DNA from 4 places in the Sporomusa sp. GT1 genome. Region 1 is predicted to be linked to each of the others. Evidence: riboswitches for the same ligand, from Rfam matches in the RefSeq annotation. Region 1 holds a riboswitch; each other region holds the start of a gene.
What was found. A riboswitch is a leader RNA that binds a small molecule or an ion and turns the genes downstream of it on or off. The one in region 1 is predicted to bind cobalamin.
Positions count from the first base shown of each region.

Region 2: it holds a riboswitch for cobalamin, as region 1 does, so the genes downstream of both, GT1_RS19485 (ABC transporter substrate-binding protein) here and GT1_RS17910 (type II secretion system protein GspD) in region 1, are expected to answer to the same signal.
Region 3: it holds a riboswitch for cobalamin, as region 1 does, so the genes downstream of both, GT1_RS11375 (OmpH family outer membrane protein) here and GT1_RS17910 (type II secretion system protein GspD) in region 1, are expected to answer to the same signal.
Region 4: it holds a riboswitch for cobalamin, as region 1 does, so the genes downstream of both, GT1_RS19635 (nicotinate-nucleotide--dimethylbenzimidazole phosphoribosyltransferase) here and GT1_RS17910 (type II secretion system protein GspD) in region 1, are expected to answer to the same signal.

Region 1 covers NZ_BMBX01000023.1:6,195-13,873, forward strand. Annotated here, with positions in the region: gene GT1_RS17900 (hypothetical protein) at 28-846, opposite strand; gene GT1_RS17905 (hypothetical protein) at 884-1,288, opposite strand; gene GT1_RS17910 (type II secretion system protein GspD) at 1,346-2,476, opposite strand; cobalamin riboswitch at 2,680-2,861, opposite strand; gene GT1_RS17915 (hypothetical protein) at 3,008-3,529, opposite strand; gene GT1_RS17920 (molybdopterin-dependent oxidoreductase) at 3,546-5,567, opposite strand; gene GT1_RS17925 (hypothetical protein) at 5,584-5,721, shown strand; gene GT1_RS17930 (efflux RND transporter permease subunit) at 5,710-7,679, opposite strand, start outside.
Region 2 covers NZ_BMBX01000030.1:18,662-26,340, forward strand. Annotated here, with positions in the region: gene GT1_RS19455 (AAA family ATPase) at 1-112, shown strand, start outside; gene GT1_RS19460 (nitrogenase component 1) at 99-1,400, shown strand; gene GT1_RS19465 (nitrogenase component 1) at 1,393-2,688, shown strand; gene GT1_RS19470 (hypothetical protein) at 2,719-2,916, shown strand; gene cobO (cob(I)yrinic acid a,c-diamide adenosyltransferase) at 2,909-3,469, shown strand; gene GT1_RS19480 (ABC transporter ATP-binding protein/permease) at 3,493-5,175, opposite strand; cobalamin riboswitch at 5,310-5,491, shown strand; gene GT1_RS19485 (ABC transporter substrate-binding protein) at 5,725-6,720, shown strand; gene GT1_RS19490 (MotA/TolQ/ExbB proton channel family protein) at 6,755-7,390, shown strand; gene GT1_RS19495 (biopolymer transporter ExbD) at 7,377-7,679, shown strand, end outside.
Region 3 covers NZ_BMBX01000008.1:62,091-69,769, forward strand. Annotated here, with positions in the region: gene GT1_RS11365 (TonB-dependent receptor domain-containing protein) at 1-2,370, opposite strand, end outside; gene GT1_RS11370 (hypothetical protein) at 2,450-3,904, opposite strand; gene GT1_RS11375 (OmpH family outer membrane protein) at 4,102-4,551, opposite strand; cobalamin riboswitch at 4,682-4,865, opposite strand; gene GT1_RS11380 (hypothetical protein) at 4,918-5,115, opposite strand; gene GT1_RS11385 (hypothetical protein) at 5,191-5,448, shown strand; cobalamin riboswitch at 5,550-5,723, opposite strand; cobalamin riboswitch at 5,884-6,067, opposite strand; gene GT1_RS11390 (hypothetical protein) at 6,262-7,056, opposite strand; gene GT1_RS11395 (hypothetical protein) at 7,174-7,356, opposite strand; gene GT1_RS11400 (AbrB/MazE/SpoVT family DNA-binding domain-containing protein) at 7,531-7,679, shown strand, end outside.
Region 4 covers NZ_BMBX01000031.1:11,384-19,062, reverse strand. Annotated here, with positions in the region: gene GT1_RS19640 (PocR ligand-binding domain-containing protein) at 1-1,206, opposite strand, end outside; gene GT1_RS19635 (nicotinate-nucleotide--dimethylbenzimidazole phosphoribosyltransferase) at 1,336-2,370, opposite strand; cobalamin riboswitch at 2,481-2,679, opposite strand; gene GT1_RS19630 (iron-containing alcohol dehydrogenase) at 3,011-4,144, shown strand; gene eutJ (ethanolamine utilization protein EutJ) at 4,196-5,041, opposite strand; gene GT1_RS19620 (DedA family protein) at 5,175-5,819, opposite strand; gene GT1_RS19615 (DJ-1/PfpI family protein) at 5,922-6,500, shown strand; gene GT1_RS19610 (hypothetical protein) at 6,577-7,077, shown strand; gene GT1_RS19605 (nitroreductase family protein) at 7,280-7,679, opposite strand, start outside.

The DNA.
Region 1 (7,679 bases):
TGTTTAACCGCTTGGCAAAATAGTGATTTATTTATTGCCTGTACCGGCTTGATACGGATGGTTCAGGTAGTTGCAGGCTTTGACCGGCTGGCCGGTAAAATACAGGGTCAGTTCACCGGGATTCATCAGCCAGTTAAGCCGGCGATACTCCCAGGCCCAGGGGGCTGAAACCCTGACCGCATTATAGCTGTCAAAATAGCCCCAGCGGGAGAAAACACGGCCTTGTCCGATATCCTGGCGTCGCTCCCACAAGGCTGTCAGGGGAAGCAAAACATAGTCCATATATCCCGCCCCAGACTGTTGGTCACTGCCCAGGCGGCTGCCGGCCGCACTCAGCACCTGCATATTCTTTTTCCGCAGCAGCCGGCTGTTTTTACCGGCGGCGGCAACGGCGTGAGTTCCGGTGCGAAGCTGTAATACCGGGTGCCCGTCTGCCAGGAACACTCGCCCACCATCCCGTGTTCTCCATTTACCGTTACTGTAGGTCACCAGCAAATCAAGAGCGCCGGTGTTATCCGGCAGTTTCCTTACGGCAAGCAGCACACCGGTCATGGCATGTTCATGGCCACGGCCATGACGTGGATAGTATTGATAATAGCCAAGATAATAATGGGTGTCGCTTTCCACCACAGAATAGTACATAGCATGCGCCAGCGGGTAAAAGTACAGGTTGTACCAATTGTTGTTGAGCTGCCAGTCGAGGTCATAATTGACCAGAGTAAATACATTTTGCTTTGCCGCCAGACCATCGCTGTGATCGGACTGGCAGACGACCGGCGCCCACTGTCTGACAATATCCGGCGCAGCTATCGCTGAAACCGGCTGTGCAAGTAACAGTGCCGGCAAAAGCATGAGGCATCCTACAACGCTAACAGCGAGTCGGTTACAAAGTTTTGTTATATAATGTGATTTCGTCAATGGCGTATACCTCCATATTCCAGGTACCACCGCGGGGAGGTGACGCAATCATAACGTTTTGCCCGACAAAAGAGATAAGCTTGCCTGTCGCCAGAGCGGTTTCCAGCAGGCTTTGCAGCTTTTGCTCGGACGTTCTGACCACAATGGCTTTTCCGGGCGGCTCGCGAAGTTCAATAACCGCATAACAGCTATTGGAGGGCGCATAACAATTTATGAGCGTGACATGACCGGATAACTGAACCATTGGCGGCATCAAGGCAACGCCGGAAACAGGCTGATTCACCGTGGCGGCAGAATGAGTCTGGGTTAACGGCAGGTTCAAAAACAAGATTAACAGGCCCAGGCTAATCGCCTTTAATACTATATTCATGACAGGTATCACTCCCAAAATATTCAGGCTATGATCGTCTGTGAGAAACACATAAACCTAATGCACACCTGAATCATATTCCTGAACGGTGGCGGCTAAGAAGTCGTCACCGATGATTTTAGGGGTCAGCATAATCACCAGTTCGGTCTCAGTAACTTGCTTATCGGTTGAGTGGAAAAGCTTTCCCACCAGCGGCAGCTGCCCCAGCACCGGAACCTTGAAGGTAGTATTGGTTTCCTGGCGCTGAATTAAGCCGCCCAGTACAATGGTTGCCCCGCTTTTAACCCTGAGGGTGGCATCTGCCTGGCGGGTGCGGATATTGGGATTGCCGTTTTTGGTGGTATCGGTCTTGTTGCTCACTTCCGGCTGAATATGGGTAGTTATGAAACCATCTTTGTTTACAGTTGGGGTCACTCCTAATTTAATCCCCACCTCAACATAGATGACGGAGATAATGGGCATGCTGCCGGTAGTAGGCTGCGAGCTTTCGACAGCCAGCTTGTCCCCGATAAGGATTTGCGCCTTTACCCCGTCCAAGGTGGCGATACGCGGGCTTGCCAGCAGCCGGCCTTTTTTCTTTTCGATTAAATGGTTGATAATTCCCTGAAGATTGACGCCGTACCTGCCGGTAGTAATCCAGAAATTTGAATGGTCGTAGAGCTTTTCGGAAGGCAGCAGGGTCTTAGCTCCCCAGTCAACACCGAGGTTGGATGAATCATCGCGGTTAATCTCCAGTACCTGCACTTCAAACATAACCTGCGGCGGCGGTGTATCAATTTTTGCCAGCAGTTGCTCCACCTGTCTGTATATATCGGGAGTGCTCATAATCACCAGGATATTGCGCAGCGGATCGGTTTTAATCTGTTCTTCCGGGACCAGGGCACTCAGCAGCGGTCTGGCCTGATCGACCTTTAGATAGTTGAGCTGTACCACTAGCGGTCCCTGAAGATCAGTTTCAGGTTCGGGCGCAGGCTGCAGTTGCAGTCCGGGCTCCGGCTCAGCGCCCGGTTCCAGGCCGGAGGCGGTGACATGCCCTGCCTGGCCGGTAGTCCCAGGGGTTGTTCCGGATTCATTTTCCGGCAAACCGCCAATGCTTACTGCAGCCTGCCGGTCAACAGCCGTATCCGGCAGGACTGCCGGCGGTGCCGGGGAGGCCTGAGCAAGCCAGGGCAACAGAAAGAGCAGCAATAGGAAGGTGAAGAAGGTAGTACGATACCGGCGGCAATGGTACACTCGATTCACCGACTTTCAGTTAGTAGGAGTAGGAGTTGATAAAAAGAAAGAAGCCTCCTGCGAATAACCGACAGGGGCTTCTTATTGATCCCGGCAAACAGCCGGAACTACATGCAAAAAAACATGCAGCCAAATCCCCTTCCCATCTCTCGCAGGTCAACGGTGATTGTTGTACAGGCAGTTCTCCTGGCTTAGGCTCATCGCTCCTCCAAACCTTCCCAAGACGATCGTCTCAGTGGCATATCATGGATTCGCTCCCCATTACAGTGGCGGGACCGCACCGGCTTTTAACCGGTTTCTCTATTATGTCCTTGCGGACACCTGTACCTGGAAATATTTATTTTTTGTTTAGTTGTCTGTTTTCTAAATTTTATCATAAATGGATAACTTTGTCGAAAGTTTTTATCCTACTAAATTCGACAAACTTTTTATGGAAACTTTGAGCCGATACTGTGCCTGGTATTGCGCTGGCAGGTAGTGGGAGTATTAATTATTCCGCACATAATTTTTAACAATTTCGTACATGGAGTCGGCAAAGGTCTTTACGGGAACAGGGGCGAACTTTGCGATTTGCTGACGTTCTTCCAACACGGTTCCCTGTTCACTGACCACCTTTATCGCGGTAACTGCATAGGTTTTGTCTCTGGTCTTAAATGCCATCCAGATTTCGCTGTAGGCGACTTTGTCTTCTGCTGTCAGTTTTTCCTGATATTTGTCATGTAAATTGCCGATAAGCTTCGGATCGGTAAAGATGGTTTTGGTCAGAACATGGACCAGGTTGTTATCGGCTTCATCAACCTTAAGCGAGGTATGGTCAAAGGCAAAAATGCCAATATCATTCTTGAATACCTGCACCCAGCGCTGTCGCTCGATCTCCGCTTCGCTGGGCTTGGGCCGGACACTGAGCTCCCAGTCCAGCGGCGAATTAGCAGGAGGCTCCTCCGCCTGCACGGGAACGGCCGCAAGCAGAAGCAAGCACAAAGCGAACAGCAGTATTTGTTTTGTCATGTAAGACTCCTTTCATCTACCTGCATATATCGCAACTATCTGCGTGGGCGATAACATTTACTTTCACGTCATAAAAAGTACTTCCCTTCCCTTTATCAGTAAGTCTTTGAGAAGTCAGCACATTGACCGACCGATCGCCTACAGCATGTTCGATCCACCACACGCCTTCGGTTACAACAACTGATTCCGGTACTTTCGCGCTGGTTTTCAGCGTAAAAACCGCTTTGCCGCGTTCGTTATAAACAACAATAAGCTGACCGTCTTTTAAGCTTTTCTTAGCGGCATCTGCCGGGTTCATTTGCAGGATCATTGTATTGTTTTTCGTCAGGTCTTCCCGTTCATTAAAGGACGAATCCAATATCCGGGCATCGGGCGAATTAATCAGCCAAAACTCTGCGTTGTCGCCATAAGGCTCAAGATATCTTGGCAAGGGTTCCTCTTCTCTGGGATTTATTATTTCAATTTTTCCTGACGGTGTTTGAAATTGCAGCTTATAATCGTCAGGCAGCGGCAAGTCCACCGGATATCCTTGCCGCAGTTTTTCCATTTCGGTTTGCTCCAGCCAGGGAGTGGGATTGGCCAGAATACTGTCAATCAGGGCTTCCTCGGTCTGCTGAAAGAACGGCTCCTTGATTCCCATCGCCGCAGCTAGGAGGCAGAATACCTCCCAATTGGATTTTGACTGCCCTACCGCGTCAATTACCTTGAGAGCACGCTGTACGACATAATGCCCGTAGGCACGGTATATATCACTGTGTTCGAGGGAAGTCGTCGCCGGTAATACCACATCTGCGTAGTTAGCCGTGTCGGTCATGAACCGTTCATGCACTACGGTAAAAAGTTCTTCCCGGGCTAAGCCCTGCAGGACCCGGTTTTGATCAGGAGCTGTTATGGCCGGATTGGAGCTGTGCACATATAGCCCCATTACCGGAGGATCCTTTACTTCATTCAGGGCATGTCCCAATTCATTCATGTTGATCAGCCGCGGCGTACCTTTCTGCAAGTCTTCCCGGGTGATTAATTTGGTGTCAAAGGCACCTGCCGTAGTTGTGCCGGTCAATACGCCGCCACCGCTTTTTTGCCATGCACCAATCACCGCCGGCAGACAAGTAAGAATCCGTACGGTCATTGCTCCGTTGCCATAGCGGGATAAACCACTCCCCATTCTGATAAACGGGGCCTCTGCCGCAGCATACTGTCTTGCCAGCTCCTCGATTGTACCGGCAGCAATTCCGGTTATTTTGCTGACTGCTGCCGGTGTATACTGAGGCAGCACCGTAGCTGCCAGTTCCTCATACCCCTGCACGTATTGCCTGATAAAATGCTGGTCTGCCAGCTTGTCGCGCGCAATAACATGCATCATGCCCAGCGCCAAAGCCCCGTCGCTACCCGGACGAACCAGTATGACCTGATCGGAAATTTTCGCAGTAGGCGTTTCATAAGTATCAATCAGCCATACTTTAGCGCCCTTGGCCTTGGCGATATGTATATCATGCATAATATGAATATCTGTCGCCAGAGCGCTGATACCCCACAAAATGATCAGATCACTGGCTTGCAGCTCGCCGGGGTGTGGCGCTATAGTTTGCCCCATTACAGCTTTCCAGCCATAGTCCTTGGCTGGCGAACAGATTGTCCGCTCCAGCCGGGATGCACCCAGGCTATAGAAAAAGGGATGACCGGCATTGCGCTGAACAAGTCCCATTGTGCCGGCATAAGAGTAGGGCAATATTGCCTCCGCCCCATATTGAGCAATAATTCCCTGCCATCTATCAGCAATGATGCCAATGGCTTCTTCCCAGGAAACCGGCGTGAAGGCGCCGCTGCCCTTGGGACCGGACCGCAGCAATGGCGTTAAAAGTCTCCGCTTAGAATAAACTGTTCTTTCATAATGAGCCATTTTAGGACAAAGTGTCCCGCGTGTGAACGAATGCTCCGGATCGCCCTGGACTCTAACAACCGTTTCACCCTCTTTATAGATAAGCAAGCCGCAGGTGTCAGGACAATCATAGGGACAAACAGACCGCAAGATTTCCATGAAATTCTCTCCCTTGTTGTTTGAAGGTTTGATTTTCTATGGCTATTATACCATAAAAATACAAATTATTACGGTTGCCATCCAACAACAAGCGATTAATGAAACCAAGTCCGCACAGGATGGCGGTCAAAAAACAGGAAAACTATCGGAATAACAATAAGGTAAAAACGGTAGATGAGAGCAAGCCGCCAATAAGCACCCAGGCCATGCTCACCCTGGTCTCGGCACCCTCGCTCAAAGCCAGGGCAGTGGGCAGCATGCCGACCACCATGGTCAGGGTAGTCATGCAGATAGGCCTTAAACGGGTTTTGCCTGCCTCCACCAATGCTTCATAGGCGCTCATGCCCCGCCCCATCAGTGTCAGTGTGTAATCCAGCAGCAGAGTGCCGTTTTTGGCCACCAGCCCGTCCATGACTAAAAAGCCGACAAGGGAATAGACATTGATGGTATTATTGGTAAAAAGCAAAAACAACAGGCTCCCGATTAATCCCAGCGGCAGCGATAACATCCGGATAACAGGCGTGAAGGCCGATTCATAGAGCACAGCCAGCAGCATATATACCAGCAGGAGAGACAAAACCAACGCCTGGATAATTTCTCCGTAGCTGCTGTCCATCTCGGCCGCCTGCCCGCCAAAACGGTAGGTGACGCCTTCCGGCAAGGCGTCCTCTTTTAGCAGGCTGTCCAGCTCCTGCAGCACCTCGTTTAAGGGACGGTCAGTTATATTGGCCTGCACAATAAGGGAACGCTGCTTATTCAGCCGGGTAATGCCGACAGGCCCCACCCCCTCTTCAATCCGGGCCACATCCCCCAGAAACACCATTTTGCCATCGGCTTTAACCGGAATAGTGGTCAGATCGGAGGGTTTAAAATATTCGCTGCCTTTTAGCCGGACGACAATATCGGTGTCACGCCCGTTATTGTTGCTGTCATTGGGCAGCACTCCGGCCTTTTTGCCATTAATCGCGCCGGCAAAAGCCTCTTTAACGTCCTGTACCGAGGTAGTAAAGAATTTCAGTTTTTCCCGGTCAACTGTCAGCTTAAATTCAGGAACCCCTACCCGATAGTTGCTGCGGATCTCCTTGGTGCCCTCAATGTTGGCCAGGATGGCCTGCAGTTGATAGGAGGCCCTGACTAAATCAGCCATATCTGATCCTAAGAGATAAATTAAAACCGGAGAGTGTATCTCGGCACCGCCTGTCGAAATACCGGCCACCGATGACTCGGTTTCATAAACCCGCACTGAGGCATGAGCAAGCTGGCGGCGGGCAAAGTTTCTGACATCCTCGGTAATTTCCCAAATACTGCGGTCCCGTTCTCTTTTCCCCACAAGCTGTACGGTCAGCCTGCCCCAGTTGCTGCTGCTGCCGCCGACATTACTCAGACAGTAGGTTACTTCCGGAATTGTCAGGATATATTGCTCCAACTGACTGATCACCGCATCGGTCATTTCCAGGTTCTGTCCCACAGGCAATTCGACACTGACCCGGAAATTGCTTTCATCTGTCCGCGGCATATATTCGGCCCCGATTACCCCGAGAGGAATCAGGGCGACAGTACCAACCAGCAAAATAAGTACACCGGCAATCACTCTCCTGCCATGAGCCAGACTCCGGCGCAGCAGCTTTTCGTACTTATCAACAGCGGCTGTTTCCAGCCTGTCCATAAAAGTCCAGATCCTTCCGCTAACCGGGGCTGCCCCGGAGGAAAATAGCCGTGCGGCCAGCATCGGGGTTAAGGTAAAAGAAATGAACAGTGAAAACAAAGTGGCAAATACAATGGTCAATCCAAATTGGCGAAAATACTGCCCGGTCATATCGGTCATAAAGGCGATGGGCAAAAACACCACCACATCACACAGGGTAATGGCGATGGCCGCTGTGCCGATTTCGTTGCGCCCCTCTTCGGCAGCCACGGCCGGCGGTTTGCCCAGTTGCAAATGTCTATGGATATTCTCCAGGACAACAATGGCATCATCCACTAATATTCCGATACACAACGCCATGCCCATCAGGGACATCATATTAAAGGTAAAGCCTGCCGCATACATAACCAAAAAAGTGGAAATCAGCGATGTCGGGATGGCAATCATGACGGCAACTGTTGATCGCC
Region 2 (7,679 bases), on a different contig from region 1:
GATTTACCGTCAGTTAGCCGGTTTTATTTGTGAGAATACGGCGCTGAGTGTGCCGACCCCCATGTCCTTTGCAGAATTAGAGGAGCTGGTGCTTGACTATGGTGATGAATAAACGGGCGAAAACAGCCCGCAAACGGGGTTACAGCTGTGCGATGCCGGGCGTATGGCGCGCCGTTTCCCACAATGAAGGCGCGCTTGTTATTTACCATAGTCCTAAAGCCTGCGGGCATATCGGCCGGGAAATGGATTTGGGAATGCATTTCCGTTCACTGGCAAAGCGGCAATTTATGCCGGAGCAGTACTCGGCACCACTGATCATCAGTGGATTGGCGGAAGAGCATTCGATTTTCGGCGGGGCCGGCTTGCTCAGGGAATGTATTGAATATGCAGCCGAAAGGTACAAGCCGGCCTATATTTTGATTGCCAATTCCTGTGTGGCCGGCGTGATTGGTGATGATACGGCTGCGGTGGCAGGCGAGGCAGAGGCGGCGCTGGGCATACCGGTGATGTCTGTTCCCTGTTACGGTTACCTGGACGGCGACTATTATGCCGGGTTTTATCATGCCGGAAAAATACTGGCAGAGCGCTTTATGATTGCCCAGCCCAAGGTGGTTAATACGGTAACCCTCTTGGGTGACCGCGGCGGCCCCAATGGCATGGATGTGCAGGAAATTAAACGTTTGCTGGGCTATTTTAGCCTAAAAGTGTATTGTCATTTTCCGGCATATGCTTCACTGGAGGATATAAGACGGGTGCCGTTTACCGCCCTGACTGTACCGCTTAGCGGGACAAGACAGTCCAATCCCTGGATGTGCAAGCTGGGGCTGGAACTGGAGGAGATGCTGGGAGTGCCTGCTTTTGACGGGGATTATCCGGCAGGCTGGCAGGCGACGGTTTTATGGCTGACGAACTTAGGCCGGTTTCTCAACCGGCAGCAGCAGGCTGAAGCTGCCATTAAGCAGGAGGCAGAGCGGTTAAACCGGCATATCGCTGAGTATAGCAGCCAGTTGCAGGATAAGCGGATTGTATTGTATCTCGGACGGCCGCTGCTGTATTTTGATCCGGCCTGGGTACTGGAGTTATTTTCTTTGTATAATTTGAATTTGGCAGGCATTGTGGTGCTGGATGATGTGCTGAGCAAGGACCAGCAGCTTGATTTATATCAGGAACTGAAGCAACAAACCGGCATACCCTGCTTTTCTCAGGCAGAGGGAAAAGACATAGTTGAAACAGCAGATATTGTTGTGACCACGCATGAGTTGACTGAAGCAGCCAGGAAAAAGCAGCTCTTTCTGCCCTTGCTGCCGCTGGCCGGGGTAGGGGGCATTACTGCCCTGATGACTAAGCTGGTGCGCCTGGCGCAGCGTCATGACCGACGGGGAGGAATTATGTATGTGTAATAGTCAGTGGTCAGATGCGCGGACTTTGGTGGAAGCCTGCGCGCTCACCGGCGTAGCCGCTTTCTTTGCCGGTATTCCTGATGCTGTATTGGTGGCCAATGGCCCCATGTGGTGCTATTTTTATGCGCTGCGCTATCTGGAAAGGCAGTGTCCGGCGGTCAGTTCACAATTTTACTGCACCCAGGCCGATAATCATGCGGTTGTTTATGGTACTGAGGAATGCCTGCTGGAAACTTTGGCTATCATTCGCCAGCAGGCCCGGCCGTCGGTTGTATTGATAGAAAATAGCTGCTCTGTCAGCTTGATTGGCGATGATATCGCGGGCATTGCCAGACAGGCGGGTTTATCTTGCCCGGTGGTCTGCGTGGACAGCGGCGGACTGGCCGGCGGCTTTGCCGCAGGCTACTGCGCTGCTGCGGGAGCGTATCTGGAGCAGCTGCCGCTAAGCCGTCCGGGTGCGATACGGCCCGGTACTGTCAATCTGCTGGGTTGTACGGTTGGCTACTACAATGCCGATAATGATGTTCAGGAATTGAAACGTATGCTTAAACTGGCAGGCTATGAAGTGCTGGCTTGTCCGGGAGCAGGCAGCAGCACCCAGGTTATAAGCGGCATGACCAGCGCGTCGCTCAACATTGTTGTCCATGAGGAATTGGGTCTTGACCTGGCCAAACAGCTTAATGAGCAGTATGGTATGCCTTATGTATCTTTGCCGCCGCCTTATGGTTTGCAGGGGTCGCTGGCCTGGCTGCAAAGCTTGCGGCACTATGCGACAGGCGGTGCCGGTGATTTGCGTAAGGTTTGGCAGGAAATCAGCGGCCTGGAGCGGAAAATTCAGGCGAGTACTCTGGAAATGCAGCGGGTCTGGGGCGATATGTGGTTTGAAAAAACGCTCCTTGCCGCACCGGGTTCTGCAGCTGTAGCCATGGCCGAGGCTGTCCGTACCGAGTGGCTGGATACAGGCCGGCTGACGGTCATGGCCTATGGTCAAATTCCGGCTTATACTGTGCCGGATTGCATTGATACCCTTATAGAGGCCGGCGGCGACAGTCAGGTAACGGAGAATCTGCTGGCAGAGCTGGAGGGTGGATTACTACTGGCCGGCAGCAATGAAAAGGCCATATTGCAGCAAAAGCTGGTGCCTAATGTGGTTTGCCAGAATATTGCGCTGCCGGTATATGATGAAGTCATTTTAAGCGACCGGCCGTTTATGGGGCTGCAGGGAGCCTGCTATATGCTGGAACGGCTTTGGAATCAGTATATTACCTTTTGTCAACGGCGTAAGTGATTATTAAACTGTACAAGGAGGGGAAAAGATATGTTACAATATATTCCTGAAAATTGGCCGTATGATCATGCACATCCCTCTGAGCAGGAGGATAGGGCCGGCGAGGACAAAGCCGTTCTTTATTTTATTGTTTTCAAGCAACCGGATGCGGCAAGATACGCAAGCGGGTGTTTTAAAGCCAGGCAGATGATTGATTTTTGGCAACGGAGAATGAATGTTTATGCATAGAAAAAGGAGTATTGTCAGTATGGCAGACACTAAAGGCTTAGTTATTGTAAATACCGGAAACGGCAAAGGAAAAACAACAGCGGCTTTGGGGCTGGGTATGCGGGCCTGGGGCCAGGGGCTCCGGGTGCTTGTATTACAATTTATCAAAGGCAATTGGACCTATGGCGAATTGCAGGCTGCCGAACGAATGGGCGCGGATTTTGTTATCCGCCAAATGGGAGAAGGGTTTGTAAGAAATAGTACCGATGATGAAAGAACTGATCATATGCAGGCATCCAAAGAAGCCCTGGAGGATGCCAGACAGGAAATCATGTCCGGAGCGTGGGGGATGATTATCCTGGATGAGATTAACTACGCTCTTGGCTATGGGCTGCTTCCGGTAGATGAAGTACTGGAATTGATAGCTGCAAAGCCGGACTATCTGCACCTGGTGCTTACCGGCCGCAGTGCGCGTAAGGAAATCATTGATAAAGCCGATTTAGTAACCGAAATGGGAGAAATTAAGCACCCGTATAAACAGGGAATCAGGGCGCAAAAGGGTATTGAATTTTAACCGGCTGCCGGGCTGCTGACTTTCTACTGCTGCGGCTGTTCAGAATAGCTCCAGCCGCCGGTGCCGTTTAATTTTAATATCCTGCGGTGGTATGACGTTAGCGTATCCCGGTGGCCAATACTGATTACTGCGGCATCAGGCAGCTTCTCTTTAAGTATCTGGTATATTTCTGCTTCCATGGCAGCGTCAATACAAGCGGTTGTCTCATCGAGGAAGATCCACTTTGGCCGGTGCAAGATGGCCCGGGCCAGGGAAAGCCGTTGGAGTTCACCCGGTGAAAGGTTTTTTGACCAGTCTGTTTCGATATCCAGGCGTGGGAGCAGTGCGGCTAATTTGCATATATGCAGTGCCTCTTCCACCTTATTGTCGGTTACGCTGACGTGTTTGTACGGGTATAGTACCGCCGCGCGCAGTGAGCCAAGCGGGATATAAGGTTTTTGCGGCAGAAACAGGACACTGCCATCCGGCGGGCAGGACATTTGCCCGGAGAAATAGGGCCAGACTCCGGCTAATGTCTGTAATAATGTGGTTTTGCCACAGCCCGAAGGACCGGTAATCAGCAGGCTGTCACCACCGGGGAGCGCTAAGGTAAGCTTGTTCACCAGGATATGGCCGGCAGGAGAAAATACGGAAAGTTCTTTGGTTATGAGTGTATCCGGATTGTAAAAGGAAGTGTTTGATGCCAGGTGCTGTGACTGGAGGAGCCGGAGCTGGGTGCAAAACTCCCGCAGCCGGTTAGTTACAGCCTGCCATTGAGCGATTTTCCCAAAGCTTTCAATGATATAGGCGAGCGCGGAATGAACATACCAATAAGCCCCCGATATTTCGAATAATTGCCCAAGCTGTAGCTCGTCATTGAAATATTTGGGAGACGCGATCAAAAAGGCAAATACGGTAGACAACTGTGTATAGGCTGCGGATATCCAGGTAATGTCCCTGGTTGTTTTAATTATTGCAAGCTGGGTAATTACAATACTTGAAAACCATTTTAACAGATTGTGTTTCTCCCAGGTATCTCCCTTGCATAATACAATACCTTCGGCATATTCCTTCAGCCTGATTAAGCTGTAGCGGAAGTTGGCTTCATTGCTTTGCTGGAGGTTATTTTGCAGCATGAGAGGGCGGCCTATCTTTATGGTTACCCAGGTGCCGAGAGCGGAATACAGGAGGGCGGACCAGACCAGGTAACCGGGAATTATGACTTCTGCTGTCAATAAGGAGACCTGGATTTCCCCTGATAACCGCCAAAGGACAACTGAGAATACGATAAGAGTTATTAAATGACGCAGCAGCCCCACGGCCAAATCCAGCGAATGGGTAACAAACAACTGAATGTCCTCGCCGATACGCTGGTCCGGATTATCGATAGCCTTAACAAGAAATCTCATATGAAAATAGTTCTGCTTGTGCAGCCACAGCGTGATATATTTATTCGTTAACCACTGGCGCCACCGCAGCTGCAGCAGCATTTTGACATGTGTCTGCCAGCCTGAGGTTGCGACAAGAATGGAACAAATCAGAGCAAATTGAACTAAAGCATGATAAAAACCGGCAAAGTTATGCTGCTGCAGGTGATTGTAGAAGCCTACCTGCCAATTATTGAGCTGCATATGGAGCAGTACCAGCAAACCGGTGCAAAGGATGAGAAGCAGGGTTAATAGCCAGGCTTTGGGAGCAGCCTTCGACAACCAATAGGACAGTGCCATTCTTACCAAGTGACCTGCTCCTCTCGCGTGAAGATGGAAGTCAGATATGGCATGTATATGCGGTCTTGAGCAGAGATATACAAAATAAGAACAACTTGACACTATTTGGACTGAAGTATATACTGGAAACAATAAACAGAATATTTGAGGTAGGTGCCCAACTGGGCTTAATAGGGAAGACCGGTGAAAAGCCGGCGCGGTCCCGCCACTGTAACGGGGAGTAAGCTTAAGATATGCCACTGGGATGATTTTCTGGGAAGGTTTAAGCAAGCTATGATCCGGAGTCAGGAGAACTGCCTGTCTGACAATCACCGTTTGTTACCCACGAGGGTTTGGGGAGGGGATTACAGTAGGCGTTTTGCGGCGTAGCTGAATTCACTTCTGGTTTTATCACCAGAAGTTTTTTATTCTAACCAGTAACCTACTGTTTGTTACTCCCGGCTTTTTATACGGTCGGGAGTTTTTCTGTTTGCAGCTGTTTTTGCTCTGTTTGGCCGCAATGCTGCTGCATAATGTTTACTTAAGAGACAACCTATAGGAGATGAAACGATGATGTTGGCAACCCTGGCTAAACCGTCATGTCGCCTGAGTATGCTCGTGGCTTTAGTAGTGCTGTTCTTCTTTACAGGTGGTTGTACGGGAAAAAATAATACCGGTTCGCCGCAAGGCGGCAATGGAAATATAGCCGGTTCCGGCGGCTATGAGATAGTGGATAGTACCGGCTATGTACTGCAGCTTCCGCAAAAACCGCAAAAAATTGTGCCGCTTTCCGTCAGTACCGACGAAATTCTTTTGGCACTGGTAAACCCGGAGCGTATTGCGGCCCTGACGCATCTTGTGGATGACGCCGGTGTTTCCAATGTTGTGGAACAGGCCAAAGTTGTTCCCAAGAGAATACGTGTTCATGCCGAAAGCATTATTGCGCTTCAGCCGGATCTTGTGCTTATGCCGGATTGGCTGCCGCCGGTGCTGAGCCAAACGCTCAGGGAGACAGGCATTCCCGTCTATGTTTATAAAACCGCCGCCAACGTTGACGAGGTTAAGCAATCTATTATCGCGCTTGCCCGGGTTGTCGGTGAAGAACAGGCCGGTGAACGTCTGGTGGCTGAAATGGAAACGCAGTTGGCGCAAATTAACGAAAAAACCAGCACGATTCCAGCCGATAAGCGCCCGGTAGTTATCCGGTTTTCCCTGATGGGAGATAGTGGCGGTAAAGGGAGTACTTTTGAAGATATTTGCCGCCAGGCAGGGGCAATTGAAGGTGTGGCAGCCGCCGGTTTAAACAATGATGACCTATTGTCCAAAGAACAGCTTGTCCGGATTAATCCGGATATCATTCTGCTGCCGGTCTGGGATTATACCGGCAAAACAGATATTCAGAAGTTTGCTGAGGATGTGCAAAATGATCCGGCTTTGCAGATTGTGAAGGCCATTCACAACAAAAAAATGATTGTTGTGCCTGACAGACACCTGACTTCCACCTCACAGTACATTGTTTACGGTGTGCAGGCTGTGGCCCGGGCTGCCTATCCTCAGCTTTTTTAAGGTTATTGATAATGATACAAACGGAGGGAGAAGAATGAGTTTTATTGCCAAGTGCTTTCAGATATTTCATCAGGGCGGCCCGGTCATGTATCTGATTCTGGCCTGTTCCGTACTGGTGGCCGCCATTGGGGTGGAGCGGTTCATGTATTATAGAAAAATGGACACCGATATGCACGAGTTTACCGGACGCCTTACCGCTTTACTGGAGCGGGATGACTGGGCGGCAGCTCATGAATTATGCCGGCAGACCCAGGGTATTGCCGCTATGGTTGCCGCCAAAGGGATTGCCCATGTGCAGCGGGGCTGCGCGAATATCGAAAGCGTGCTGGAGGGAGAAGCTTCTTTAGCTGTTGCCGGCCTCCGGGCATATTTAAACCATTTGGACACCATTGTAACTATTGCGCCGCTGCTTGGTCTCTTAGGCACAGTTATCGGTATGATTGATTCCTTTAGTGTCATGAATATCAAAGCCGGTCAGCCTCAGGCCATTACCGGCGGTGTCGGGGAAGCGCTCATTGCCACGGCTTCCGGCTTGTGTGTGGCTACCCTGGCTATGATTGTGTACAGTTATTTTAATCACCGGTTAGATCACCTGATTACGACTATTGAGCAGACCTGCCTGCTGGTGATGGGGCATATCAAACAGGAGAAGCGTCATGAAATTGCGTAATTTGCGTTCAGAGCGTCAGCCTAAGCTGATGATTATTCCCATGATTGATATCATTTTCTTTTTACTGGTATTTTTTATCATGAGCACGCTCTATATGGTTGACCAGCAGACAATACCTGTTAACTTGCCGCAAGCCGCTTCAGCCCAGAGTGACAAGCCGCACAGTGTGGCTATTGCCGTTACCAAAGAAGGCCGGATTATGTTTGAGCAGGAAGAGATACCGCTGGAACTGCTGCAAAAGCGGGTGAAGCTGGAGATGGCTAAGCAGGGTGACCTGGTTTTTATCCTG
Region 3 (7,679 bases), on a different contig from region 1:
ATGCCCGGTGCCGTTCAGCCGCTGGACATAAACGCCCGGCACAGTCTGCAGCAGATCGGGCAGGTTTTTCATCTCGCCCTTGTATTCCGGTACGGGAATGACCGAGACGGTACCGGGAGACAGTTTTTTCTCCCAGTCGGGCCGGGCGGCTTCGACCACCAGCGGAGTTAAGGCATAAGTGCCGGGGTCGCTGCTATCGGCAGTTATCTGAACGGTATTGTTCGCAGAACCGCTTGCAGCATAAGCAATCGCCGCCTGCTCAGGTGTATGCTCGGCAACCGCCGGCTGATCGGCCTGAACAGCTTGACTGGCTTGTCCACCCTGAGCGACCGGTACATCGGGTTCGGCCGGAGCCGTTGACGCGAACCGGGTCACGCCACTGCTATCGTCAATAACCGGGGTCAGGCCATTTGTTGTACCGGCCTGACCGGGCGCTGCTGCTTGCCCGGCAGCCAGCGACGTCAGCTTGCTGTCAAACTCCGCCGTCCGGTCTTGGACGGAAGGTCCGTTGAAGCGCCAGGACATACCGGCGTTAACCTGCCAGTCGGTGTTAACCTTACCGCCGGTGGTTTTGGTCAGCCCGACAAAGGCATTCTGGTCTTTGCCGATCTGCAGATTGGCCCCCAGGCCGAATTCAAACCAAGTGTCCTTGCCGGCCAGCGTGTTCACCGGCAGGCTGGCTCCCACCAGATAGTCGTCCCAGTAGCTGCTCCAGTACAGTGCATCAGCCCGTGCGCTGCCGCCGTCCTTAAAGTCGTGGTTGACCGCGGCTTTAGCGTAAACCAGGCCGCGTTTGCTGCCGCTGACGAAGTTTCGCCCGGCAGTCACGCCCAGGCGTCCGGTGAGCATTTCCACATTATCCTGCGTGTAGCGCATATTATTGGCGGCAGTATAACTGTGACCCCGCAGCGTACCGTAGGACAAACCGGCCTGCGGCTCGACATACCAGCCATTTGCCAGCTGTTTTTGATAGCCGTAGCGGAGGCCGGCGCCATAGGCCCAGGTACGGTAATCGTTTTGGAACAACTCCTCCTGCGAGTCGCGGAACTGATAGTCATTGCTGAGTTTGGAGCCCCGCACGCTCAGATCGAGATAATGGCCCTTATCGCCCAGCCAGGTGGTATACAGACCGATGCCCTTGCTGGTCAGTTCGCCGCTGCCGCGGCTGTAGAGCACTTCATTCGTGCCGTCCCTTTTGGTGTGCTGGTGAAAATCGGCGTCGGAATTGAGCATGCTCACAAACAGGCCGGTGTGCAGCCGTCCGCCGAACAGCCGTCCCTCCCGCTGCTTGTCGTAGCCGACCTGGATGCCGTTATAGCTCTGGCCGAAGTCGGAGCCGTAGGCCCCGTCAAAGCTGTATTTGCCCCGCCAGACCTGCGCCCAGGTCCCATCGGCACCTGCCGTCTGCCCCAGGCGGGCGGCGGCGCGCAAATCCTCGCCCCGCTGCCAGAACAGGCCGTCCTCTATCCGCCACAGGTTGCGCATAGAGAGCTGGGCGTTGGCGGCGCTGAATACGCCCTGGGACAGAAAGTCGGTACTAGTGGCCGTCCAGCTTAAATCATAATTTTTGGTAGCACCGGCGGTATAATTGGTGGTTAATGTCGGTACGAATAAATACTTGTGCAGCGCATCATCAATGTAGCTATTGTCAATCTCTGCCACAAAGCTTAAATTTGGTTCTACACTGGCAGTTAAATTTCTTAAATTAATAACTTGAGTCACCGTGCCTTGCAAAGTAATGGCCTGAGCAGCTTCCCAACTGCCGGACGGCACTCCGCTGTTTGACCCGCTGAAAAAACTTTTATCAAAACGGTATTGCACCCTGACTGTGGCAGCAGACTCGCCAGTTCCCAGCTGCGGGTTTTTAAAGGTAAATTGGGTTTTGAAATCTTTGCCGTATACTGTCCCTTTTAGAATCGCGCCATCATAGAAAACGGTTTTCGTCGCAGTGGTGTTGTTGTTATTAAAACCGCGAACAAGGCTTTTCCATTCTGCTCCCGATACATCATAATTATAATCTGCATACTTATAGGACATATCCAGGACGGCGCCGGCACCTATCGTTAAATCTCCGGAGCTGAACCCAACACTGTCCATCGGCCGCCAGATGCCACCGTCTTCAATAACCACCGCTTTATAGCGCAAGGCCGGTGTGTTCGTTTGATCGGTGTTAATCCAGGTTGTTTTTGTCTGCCCCGCGCCAATGGTGTAAATTGCAGGTCCAGTTCCTGTTCCCAGTTCTTTATCGTTGACCGTCTCACCGATTATTACAGGCCCCGCATACACCGGCGTACTACAGAGCAATGCCGACAATACTAATGACGTTAAAAGTTCCTTTTTTTTGCTATTTAGTTTTTTTCTTGATTTCAAGCTTGTCTTTCCCTTCTGCCATGCAATTTACTCAATAAAAAAGGCGGGGGAAAGGTTCACCCCGCCATACCTGCAGGTCTTACTTTTTGGCGGCCGCCACCTCGTCGAGCAGGCGTTTCCGTTCGAGCAGGGCCATGGCCGAGCTGGAGGCGAAGGCCGGCGCGACATAGCCTTTCAGTTGAGCGGGAGGCGCCACTTCGCCACCGTAGATAGTGATGGAATTGAGGTTAGGACTGCCGGCCAGTGTGGTAAGATTACCGATGCCTTCCGCATTGCCGACAATACCGCCGGTACCGTAGATGGCCAGATCGTTGCCGCGGGCGAACCAGGTCTTGCCGGTACTTTCCGAATAGAGCAGCGCCCAGAGATAGCCGGATAAGTTATCGGTTGCTATAAAGGTTGCCGTAGGATCTGGAGGGAAAGCTGATGTTAAATCACTAAGCAGTGCGTCCCCGGCATCGTTCAGTGAATCAATCGTAAGCCAGTACAAGCGCCAGGTCATGACCCAGCTGGCGTTATAGGCGCCGGTCAGAATGAAGACCTGGCTGCCACTTTCATTGAAGGTCAGTGCCCGGAAATCAAAGCGGTCAGTGGCTGGGTCAGTGTTATCAGCCGCCGCCTTAAGCAGGTTGGTGACCTCCAGGTCGCTCAAAGCCACCTTCTGGATTTTGGACTCCGGGTTCCAGACAATGGGGGTGGCGTTATGCTGCATGCCGCCGAGGGCGACCAGATACAGGAAATCGCCCTGGGGCTGAATGCTGAACGCGTTCTTGCCCGGCCACTCGCCCGGCCCGGGGTTGACGGTTGTTGTGCCGTGCGGGCCGGTGTAGGACGGTGTTCCGCTGAAATCCAGCAGGTGCTTGACCACGGTGCTGTTGACGTAGGTGGGGCTGGCGGTCAAAATATTAATGCCGCTGATGAACAGAGCGTAAAAGTAATCGCCGACAATTTGCAGGTCCACACCGTAGGAATCTTGAGACGTCGGGGGCGTCAGCCTGAAGTTGTGCCCGGCAGTGGTGTCAAGCGTATAGGTGTCGCCGGCGCTTTCCACGCGGAAAACGATTCTATTATCAAAGTCAATGCCGTAGATATAATAATGCTCGGTTGCATTTTCCGTGACTGTTGCCGTTTGGAATTTGTAAGGATTGGTGATAGGAATATTGTTGGAACCGCTGTCAACGACAGTCCACAGCGCCGGTCCGTAAATGGGTCTGCCGGGATTGATGCCGTCGCTCCAGGTGTCGGCGTTATAAATCATAAAGTAGCACGCAGCACCCCCGACACCCCATTGAATGGCCGGTACAATCGCCCGGTTATCGCCGTTGCTGTTTTTAAAGTAGAACACCTTTGTATCGCCGGGCAGTTGTTCAGTGTTGCTGGTCACCGGATTGACCCACTGGGTCACTACGCCTTTACTTTCAGTAATCACATCGCCGCTTGTACCGCCGCTGTATACGGCTGTTCCCAGATCGCCCTCGCCGATAAAATTGGGCGGCGGATAAGAATACACTGTGTACGCAACTTTACTGGACATAATGTTTCACTCTCCCATCGTTTTTTGGTGTTATTCTGCGACCGTCAACAGCTTGTGGGCTGTTGAGGTCTTTTCCTTAGTACCCACGGGAAAAGAACTCACCTCCTTGTTCAGAACTCCCTATCACAGTCTGTCCGGGCGCCGTTATCGCACCCGGGCGGGACGAACAGGCTAAGTTACGCTGTCGCCGCTGCTGCTTATTGTTTGAGCTTAGCTATCACGTCGGCGGTGATATCAATACCACCATAGACCACGGTTGCTGCGTCAATAATTACTGTTAGTCCTTTTTCCTCGGCGACGGCCTTAATGGACGCCTCGATTTTGTCCCCTACCGGCTTCATGAGAATGTCTTCCTTCCGGGCTTCCTCGCGGGCGATGGTGTCGTTTAAGGCTTGCCGCTCCGCGTCCGACAGGTCTTTGCTCCGGGTGTCATAGTCTTGCTGCGCCGCTTCGCGCAGGGACTGGATTTCCTTCAGTGTCTCCTGAATACCGGGATAGCTGCTGAAAATCTGCTGGCGGTTGACATAGCCCACGGTTTGCTCCGGTTTGGCCTTGGCCTTGGCGGCCAGCGCCCCGGCCGGGGCCAGCATGCCGCCCAGAAAACATACGGCAATAAGTAATAAAAGACTGCGTGTTAGTTGCTTCATGCCATTTCCTCTCTTGTTTGATTTGTGCTTCTAAGCAATAAAAAAACTCCCTCATCGGGAGTGGTTACGCTGTCCGGACGAAAGCCGTCCTGGCTTGTTGCGTAATCTCCTCCCCATACCTCGCAGGTCAAACGGTGATTGTCAGACAGGCAGTTCTCCTGGCTCCGGTTCATCACTCTCTCGCACCTTCCCAAAGCGTTCGCTCCAGTGGCATATCTGCGAGATTGCTCCCCGTTACAGTGGCGGGACCGCGCCGGCATTACACCGGACTTCCCTATTAAGCCCCGTAGGGCACCTATCCCAACGATATTCATTTGTCATCACTTTTTCATTCTATACAGGACTTTGAAGCATTATGCCGAAAAATCAGCAGATATTGTGCCCTTGCTGTTTGCACCTGGCAGCAAACTTCACATACGCTTCCAGCGCTTCGATAATGGCATCTTCCATCATTTCAGCCCTGCCGTTCTTCCCGGCTTCCTCAACAATGTGCTGAACCTGCCGGACATGATAGCCATAGTCCAGCAGCGCGCGGGTTAAGGTCTCGATCCTCCGGCGTTTCATAACTCACCTCTCCTACTACCGGACTGCGGTAAAATATATTCACATTCTCCCGCCGGCGCAGCATCTTTGGTTTGCTTGTCCCTTAAAGCACCGGCAAGGGGCTGCAGGCTGTCGCTATCCCCCTTTGATTATCTGTATTCGGCGCCGCTAAGCGACACCGGGTATATTGCTGTCATGGGCCTGGTCCATGACAGTGGCTCACAAATGAAACAAAAAGCGCCGACTATTCCGCCCGGCGGAACAATCGACGCTTTACCTGTTGCTAAAGCTGCCTGCTGCCGGTGCCGGGTCAAAAACCGCTCGCTGGCTGTCAGGCGAGAAAGCTCACCTTAACAAGCCTCCAGTCATATGTTAGCTCAGAGCTAGCCTATGCCTGCGAGTGTTCTTAATCCCAGACCTGTGCATCGCAGGCTGTACGGATATACATGTCTCAGCTGAGACACTAGAAACCAGGCAGTACCCTGACTTGGGTCATCACCACATTCTCCTTGGTAAGAGGCTTGCAGAAATATGGCTCTCCTTCACAGTTGCGAGACAGCGCCGGAATCACACCGGACTTCCCTTTTAAATCCGCCCTGACGACGGATACCTGATTTCGTATAAAGTTTTGTAAGATCATAACCTTGGATAAGCAACTAATTATCTGCAACAAATATAAAAAAGCCTTCCTGTGATGAAATATCCAGAAAGGCTTCTTGTAATCCGGCGAAACTGCCGTCACAAAATACGAATTGCATCGCAATCCCCTCCCCGATTCATCGCAGGTCAAATGGTGATCGTCATGCAGGCAGTTCTCCTGGCTCTGGCTCATCGCTCCTCCAAACCTTCCCAAGATCGCTGGATCTCAGTGGTATATCATGGATTCGCTCCCCATCACAGTGGCGGGTCCGCGCCGGCTTTAAACCGGCTTCTCTCTTAGGCCCATACGGGCACCTGCACCAAAGTACATTATTCTCTTTTTTTGTGAGAATTCCTTTAATTTCTTTGCTTCAAATATAGCACCGTTGGGTAATTTTGTCAACAACTTTTTTAGCCTGTATTTTATGTTATGCAGCTATATTGTGTCATAAAGCAACAGGAATAATTATATTTTAGCACAAGTACTTCTGCTTGTCACACTTTTTCCTTCGTCATTTTCCGACATATTTAGATAGCAGTTTTAATGACCAAGGCGCCTTCGTCATTAAAACGGACAACGGTATTGGCAGGAAATTCGACCACTTCCCCAGCCGTTGAACGCCAGGTCACCTTCTCTTTGAGTGTTCCAACGGCGACTTCCCCATTCTCATCGAATTCTATGGCTTGTTTAGCGCTGAACTTGACAAAACCGGCTGAGTCGTTTGCGGCAAGGTTGGTTCGCCAGCCTATAGGCCGCAGGTAGGTATCCTCGGCCAAAACACCGGACCGGATTGCCCCGGAATCATAAAAAGCCAGGACGGTATTTTCTCTCAAGGTCAGAAAGCCGTATTTCCCCGCCACCAGACGAACGGTGGCCTGCTCGGCAAGTGTGCCGCGAAGCACTTCTCCCTGTTCGCTGAAGGTAACCGGGGTTCCGCCTTTATAGCGCAAATGCCCGTAGCCGGGAATAGCCATATTATAGCTTCGTTCGATAAAGGAGCGATGAAACCGGGGGAAAAAGGAGCCGGTCGCATAGGCGGAAACGTAGTAGTAGTCATTAATTACTCTTTCCCAGCCGCGCGGCTGGAGAAAGGTATCGTCTTTCAAGGTACCGGAAATCACTTCACCCAAATCGTTGGTGGTCAAAATCGTGCCTTTTTTGAATTCGACCTTATCACCAACCGTCCACCCCTGGGGATGCAGCTTCGTATCCTTGGGCAAAGTTCTGGTTTCCGCCTGCACGCAGGGAACAACCAACAGAACTGCCAATACCACACCCAGCATGGCGCTCATCACGCGCCTAAAAGAGAAAAAATGTCTCATAACCTCCATCTCCTTAATGTAGGAATCTAAAACACGGGAATAGGGATACCCGTATAGTCAATTAACGCCGACGATTCCGCCCGGCGGAACAGTCGGCGCTGTGCAAAACAATATCGTCTAACTCTTGATACGCGTCCTTGCTGCTTTGATATAATCGTCTAATGAAACACCATCACTTTGAGCAGCTTCCTTGCGACCTTGCTCAAATATTTCATCAAAATTAGCTAAGACCTGGCGGTAACGGTGCTCCTCTTCCGAGTTGTATTGTTTAGCAATTGCCTTGGGTTTCACATCAGCCAAACATAACACCACCTTTAGACTTTCTAACCACAGTATAGCATTAATCCGCCTGGTTTATCAACTACGATACTTTGCGCTTATCGTCTAAAATTGATATTTCTTTGTTTCTTTGTTATAATTATTGCAGGGATATTTTGTTTATCATTTGCATATACTACAAAGGAGATGTTGATAATGCTCGCTAAAATGATGGAGCGTGGTCATGTGGATAGAAAAATTATTAGTGTTTCTCAAAAACGCCAAATCACTATCCCGCTGAAGTTTTTTAAGCAACTTGGCCTTGAAACAGAAGTGGAGTGCTTCATTCAGGATGATGCCTTAGT
Region 4 (7,679 bases), on a different contig from region 1:
GGACGGTAACGACAAATAAACCTCGGTGCCTTCGCCTACTTTGCTTTCAATGCGCAGGCCATACTGCTCGCCGAAATAATGCTGAATGCGCTGGTGAACATTAATCAGTCCAATTCCTGTCAAGTGACCTTTGCTTGACCGCTTTTCGCTTTTTAAAATAGCACCCATCCGTTCCTGAGGAATGCCCACCCCGGTATCTGACACCCTGATAATGATATTGTTATTGGCAACATAGCCGCTGATATAAATATGCCCGCCCTCTTTTTTCGGTTCAAGCCCGTGAATGATGGCATTTTCCACCAAGGGCTGCAAGCTAAGGGCCGGAACCGATATTTTCATCAATTCAGGCTGTATCTCAATGGTGGCCTGAATTCTGTCACCAAACCGCACCTGCTGTATACTCAAATAATCCTCAATGGACTTGATTTCTTGCTGCAGGGTGCGCATTTCCTCCATATCCCGCAGATTGGTGCGCAAAAGAGCTGACAACGAATGGACAACTTCCTGCGTGCGCTCTGCGCCTTCGAGCAAAGACAGGCGGGCAATGGTATTGAGGGCATTAAACAGAAAGTGAGGGTTAATTTGTGCCTGCAAGGCCTTCAGTTCGGCTGCCCGGAGCAAGTTCTGCAGTTCGGACTTTGCTTTTAACTCGGCCATCAGCTGCTTTTGCACCAGATTGGTTGCACTCATTTCCACAATATAATTAGCCATAAGATGCAGCAAGTCAGCCGCTGCCTGCAAACGGTGTTCAGGAATAATAGCAATTTTGTCAAACAGTTCGGATAAAATCTCTTTATCCATGCCCAGAGGCAGGAGCCGGCTGAACATTTCCTGCTTGGCATCAAAATCCGGATTGGGTAATACAACCTGACCTGCCAGCAGCGCCCCTACATATTCATTTTGAACGATAATGGGAGCGGCAAAGTCGGTTAAACCACTGTGACAATGATACACAACCGGCCGCTGCTTTTCCATGGCGTTGCGCCCGCCCCGGTCATCACAAGCTTTGCACCGTTCAAAACCGTCGGGAAAGGAACGAACATAACAGCAAAAATCCGTAAATTTGCTTGGTTTGGTTACAGGTGCACCGTTAGCGTCAACAGTAACAGCAGCAATACCGGTGGCTTCCGAAAATTTATTTTGTATCTCTTGCAGGCTCTGAACATTAATAATCTCGTCAAGGCTGAACCGTTTGCCGTTATGCACAAAACATCCCCCCTACCCAAACTATATATGGCATAAAGAAATCAGTGCTGGTAATTTTCCTGATAAAGGGATATTTTGGCTATTAGTATTGTCAATTCCTGCTATAAAACGACAGTTACTCGCCAAAAATTATATTGCCGTCAAATGCTGAGCATCCGGGCTGCTTACCTCAAAATCAGCAAGTCTGGCCATAGTATACATGGTATACGCCATCGTTCTGAGCATTGCCACCATTAAGACAGCTCCCGTACCTTCCCCTAAGGCCATGTTGGCTCGAATCGGCACATCGTCGGCCAAAATATTGCCTAACAGCAGCGCATATCCCATGCCCGGCTCTTTGGACATATGCGAAGGCAGGCCATAGGCTTCCACGTCTCTATTTATCCGGGAAGCACAGGCAAAAGCTACCGCCGTGATAAAACCATCGATAACAAACGGAATCTTGCGCTTGGCACACTCTGTCATCCCGGCGCAGATAGCGACAATATCAAAACCGCCTACACACCGCAGGATATCTTCAATTCTGCGGAAGGTTTCCCGGTGACGCTCAACCCCTTTAGCCACAACCACGCATTTCCGCTTTAACATATCGGTAGTCGGAGCGCTGGCACCATAACCGACAACAAACTCAGGAAGTATCCCGGTCATAGCGTGCAGTACGGCTGAGGAAGTGGTGGTATTGCCAATCCCCATTTCACCAAAGGATACTAAATTAGCGCCCTGGGTATCAATAGCATACCCCGCCATTTCCTCACCAACCCGCCAGGCCTCGTCAAATTCGGCTTGGGTCATGGCTTCTGTTTTCATAAAATTCCTGGTTCCCGGCGCCACCCGCCGGTATATGCCTGCTGTTTTTGTATTGTTGATGCCGATATCAATTACCGAATACGGAACATGATTGGCCTTGCAAAAACAACTGATCGCCGCCCGGCCATCCACCATATTTTGCGCTTGCAGGTAAGTAATCTCACTGGGAAAATCCACTACACCCTCTTCCACCACCCCGTTGTCGGCGGCAAAAATCAAGTGATATGGCTTTATTTCCGGATGCATGGTCCCCCATGCATAGAGCAGTTTTTTAAACAGCTTCTCCAATAGTCCCAGGCTGTTCGGCGGCTTTGCCGCACCATTGATTAAATTGTCTACTTCAGCCCGATAATCCATGCTTACTCCCCCTTATTTTATTCCTATCCAAAGATAAAAACCTAGCCCCAAAGGGCTAGGTTTTACTTTCATAAAATCCTGTCCTTCCGGTACTACCTCTGGCGCGGAGGTAAATAACAGCCAAAACAGGCAGGTCTCCTGGCTTACGGATTATCAGAACCCCCTGGCCTTCCCGATTGCCGGTGGCATGGTTTGGGTGTTCCTTCCCGATTACAGTGGCGCGACCGCGTCGTTTAAGGATTTTGCATCCTTCCGAGCTTCCCTATTCTCCTCTTATTGCTAAGAGGCACCTGTATGGTGGCAGATATGCAATTATACATTTGCTTTGTTGCACACTTCTACAGTCAAAACCATTCTCCTGTCAGTATATGCAGGGTTCGCAAGATGTTAAAGCATTTCGCCAAAATAGTTCTATTTTTCCCTGTCGTCCTGGTCTGTCCGATTGTCCGGCAGACAAAAGCGCTGCTGAAGGCATTTCCACGCCAAAGTAGTTATCCTTCGTCATAGTATATAATTATTTTGCGGTTCTTTCACAGCCTGTCCTGCGCAAGCTTGCGCAAACCATAAAATGATGGTATCGTTTTAGAAAATTACAAAGCAAAGGGAGGCTGTTGCAGTGCAAAAAATCCATGAATATTTTATGACACCCATTAGTATTTTGGGCACAGGCTGCACAGAACGGATTGCCAATTACATTAAACCGATGCTGTTTAGAAAAGCGCTGATTGTCAGCGACAAAATACTTGTTGAAACCGGGCTGATTGACAAACTGCTGGCACTACTTGATGCCGAAGGTATTTTTTACATAATATATAAAGACGTCTCGCCTAATCCCACAGTAGCCCAGGTAAATTACGGCCTAAAACTTTTCCGGGATAACGGCTGCGACTTTTTGATTTCCTTTGGCGGCGGCTCTCCTCATGACTGCGCCAAAGCTATTGCGCTATTGGCTACTAACGGCGGTGAAATTGCCCATTATGAAGGACTCAACAAATCCGCGAAACGGTCCGCCCCCCTTATTGCTATCAATACCACTGCCGGTACCGGCAGTGAATTAACCCGCTTCTGTGTCATTACCGACGAAAAGCGGCATGTAAAAATGACCATCAATGATTGGCATGTTACCCCCATTATTGCTGTCAGTGATGCCGAACTTATGATGGGTATGCCTCCCGGTCTAACGGCCGCAACAGGTATGGATGCCCTGACTCATGCGATTGAGGCCTATGTTTCCACCAATGCCACCCCGGTAACTGATTGCAAAGCCGTTAAAGCCGTGGAGTTAATTAGCGCTAATTTAGTGATCGCCTATCGGAACGGCAATGACTTACCTGCCAGGGAAGCCATGGTTTATGCCGAATATCTGGCAGGCATTGCCTTTAATAATGCCAGCTTAGGTTATGTCCATGCACTTGCCCACCAGCTTGGCGGTTTTTATAACCTGCCGCATGGGTTATGTAATGCCATTTTATTGCCTGCCGTCATGGAATTCAACCTGCCGGCAGCTGTAACCAAATATTCTGATCTGGCCCGCGCCGCCGGTATTGACACCACCGGCTTACCGGCAGAAACCGGTGCCAAGCGCTTCATTCTCTTAGTGCAGCAACTCAACAAAGAATTGGGATTACCGGCAAAACTACAAGAACTCCGGGGATTCAGAGCCGAGGATATTCCATTGCTGGCGGCAAACGCCCTGCAGGACGTTTGCTGCTTAACCAATCCCCGTCAAGGTTCACAGCAGGAGGTAGAGGCCATTTACCGGTCAATCCTGTAAAGCCTCCCATAATAAAAGGTCTGACCCCAGTCGGGTCAGACCTTTTCCTTATTAGCCAAACATAGCAATACCCAGCGGTGTTACCAATAAAGGATGAGGGGGAACGTGGACTTTGCGGCCAAAGGCTTTGCTGAATTCATTTTCAAACCCTTGCAGACAGGCAGTGCCTCCCACCACATAAACAGGATAGTCATGATATTCCTCTTGTCCGGCCAGCATAGCCGTTACCACTGCAGCCATTTTTTCAATAACAGGCAAAATCACCGGCATAATCCTGCGGTGCTGGGCAGCATCCCGTTTGAGAAGTTCCGCTTCCTCAAACGGCATTTTATAAGCTCCCGCCAAGACCAGCGATACATGCGTACCGCCGGTTGGTTCGTCGGCGGTGAATACCAGCTCGCCATTACGCAAAACAGCAATTCCGGTAGTGCCGCCGCCGATATCCACCACAATGCCATGGGTAATACCCAGGGCCTTAGCGGCTGCTACCGGCTCGTCCACCTGACAAACAGGCTCCAAACCGGCTCCGGCAATAACATGACCGCAGGCTAAAGCATTGCGTCCCACCGTTCCCGGCGGAATGGCGGTAGCCCCTTTGTCCAGGGTAATACCCATACGTTCTTCCACTTCGGCTTTTAATTCCTCAACAATGAGCATCGCCCCCCGGAAGTCAACAACCAAGCCATCCTTTACCACCGAAGCCCAGCGCAGACTTCCTGCTACGGGATTGCCTGCTTCATCGGCAACAACCAGTACCACATCGGCAGTCCCCAGGTCGACACCTACTTTATAAGGGCCGGGTAAATCGGCTACCGTTTTTGTTTCCATAAGCTCATGCAATTTATAAATTTTTTCATAGGCTTCCATGGTTTTATCCCCCTCGCCGTGCAACTTCATGAAACAGTACCCTTTCTATCTGCTGTTCCCTGCAATAACACGAAATACCTGTTGCCATAACCGTAAATATCTGACAAGTTATTTTAAATTCTTGCGCAAAACAAGGGGGTATAAACAGAGGGCCGGCCTTGACTCATTTTTCTCTTGACTTATTGGCATATTTATAAATGAAATAGGCCGCCAGTACAGAAAATACCACCCCGCCGGCGGCTAAACCAAGCTGACTTCCCAATTCCGTTATTCCCTGCCAGTTGTAGCCCAGCGAAAATCCGGCATAGATCAGTGCGCTGCACCAGATAACCGAACTAAGAATGGTACTTATAATATATTTTTTACTATTCATATGGAAAAAGCCTGCCGGGACAGGGATAGCACCACGGATAACAGGCAGCAGTCTGCCAACCACGACAGCTAAGGCACCATATTTTTTCAGCCAGGTATTGACCGCCGCCAGCTTGGCAGCCGACGGCATCAGAAAACCTAAATAGCGTGTTACTATTGCTGAACGGCTAAAAAAACCAACACCAAAACCAAGCAAGGCTCCTACCAAATCACCCAGCGCGGTGGCAGCAACTGTGGGAATCAGTTCTACCCGGCCGATAAATAATAAATAGCCGCTAAACCCCAAAGTCAATTCACCGGGGAAGGGCACTCCTATCCCGGTGAGCAGCATAGCGGCAAAAATAGCCGCATACATATTCTCTCCCAGTCTGTTCAGCAGCACAAACAATGTTTCTTCCATCAGCGTTAGCTCCAGACCGAATTTATTCGATAACAATACAGATAAGTCTTACTACACAAATTTTATCATTTCCGGTACAATTAAAATAGTATTTAGAAATAAGGGTAATAGGATAACAGTAGTAAAGGAAGTGCTTGCATGATTACCATTGGCATCCTGATTTTCCCGCAAGTCGAAGAGCTCGATTTTGTCGCCCCTTTTGAAGTACTAAGCTATAGTAATAAAATTACCCCTGACAGTACCCGGGTTCTGCTGATAGCTGAAAACTCCGACCCCATAGAAGCTTTTAACGGCATGAAAGTCATTCCTCATACGACGTTAGCTACCTGTCCGCCTTTGGATATTATCGTAGTTCCCGGCGGCAAAGGCCGGCTGGCCGCCATGAGAAATACAGCTATAACTGAGTTTATTAGAGCACAGTCCCACCACGCTAAATTCACTGCCTCGGTGTGTACCGGCGCTCTCATTCTCGCCGCAGCAGGCTTGCTTGCCAATAAAAAAGCTACCACCTACCACACTGCGTTTGACGAGTTAAAAACCTACACTGTAGACGTACTCACCCAAAAGGTAGTTCAGGACGGCAGGATTATTACCTCAGCCGGAGTTAGTTCCGGTATTGAATTAGGTCTGTATCTGTTAAAACTGCTGTTTGGCGCAAGTATGGCGCAAGAGGTAGCCGATAAAATTGAATATAGTATCAACGTAGCGCAAATTTAACTATTTATGCCAATAGTCAGCGCCTTATATTTATTTACCAACCTCCCCATACTAGTAGTATGAAGGAGGTTTTTTTATGAAAAAAAATTATACCAAACTGCTTCGTTATACTACAGTTGTAGTATGGCTCTCTCTGGCTGCATTTGCCAGCGGCTGCACTAACAACCTCACGCCGGTAGAACCCCAGGCTCCAACTCCTGCCCCGTCCCAGCCGCAGATTCCCGCCCCCGCTCCGGTGCCGCCGGTCACGCTTCCCATTGAACAGCCCCAAGGCAAAGATGTTGTAGTAACCTACAACTACGGCGATACAGGTAAGGTATCGCTTTCCAGCAATAACCTTGTATTAAAGGTTGGCCAAAAACTAATTCTTTCGCCAGCCTCCGGTGTCACCAAAACTACCCGCTTCACCTCATCCGGCGATAATTTCTGGGGTGACGTTATGAGGCAGGAAGGCACTGTCAAGCAAAATGGTCAAGCCATATTTACGGCCATAAAGGCCGGCAAGGGCAAACTTCAGATTATCCCGAACAGTACTGAGGTTGAGCGAGCGGTTGACCTCTGGGTTACAGTCCAGTGAACTCGTTTCAGCAAAACTGAAACATCGGGGGTTCAGGTGGAGAGTCTACTCCACCTGAACTTACGCCGCCTGTAGAGGCGGAGTCTTGACTCAGAGTATAAGATAAACTGGCAAAACAGAAATAGGCGCAACAGGTAAGAGGAAACAGGGAGAAAGTGCTCACCAACACTTCTCCCTGTTTTCCGTAACGTTACCCAACCTGTTAGCGAATAATTGTTAAAACTTCTTCCAGCGGTTTGCGTGGTGTGGATGATATATTAGCATTTGCGGGTACACCCAGTGGTGTCATGGCTGCCAGATAATATCCCTCTTTAACAAACCCGATATACTCTGAAATCTCTTTGGCAGCATAGGTCGGACCTGTCATCCAGCAAGTGCCGTATCCCAGGCTGGCTGCAGCCAACAGCAGATTTTCCATGGCGGCGGCAATGTTTTGAATACCGGGATTGGCTTTGCCATATTGCATAGCCTCACCTTGCGGCATAAGACCATCGGCGATAAGCATGTCGCCTATGGTTTCATAAGGGGCGGCATATACCAGCACCAGCACCGGCGCACCTTTAAACACGGTATGATAGCCCACAGACCCGCGAAATGCTTTG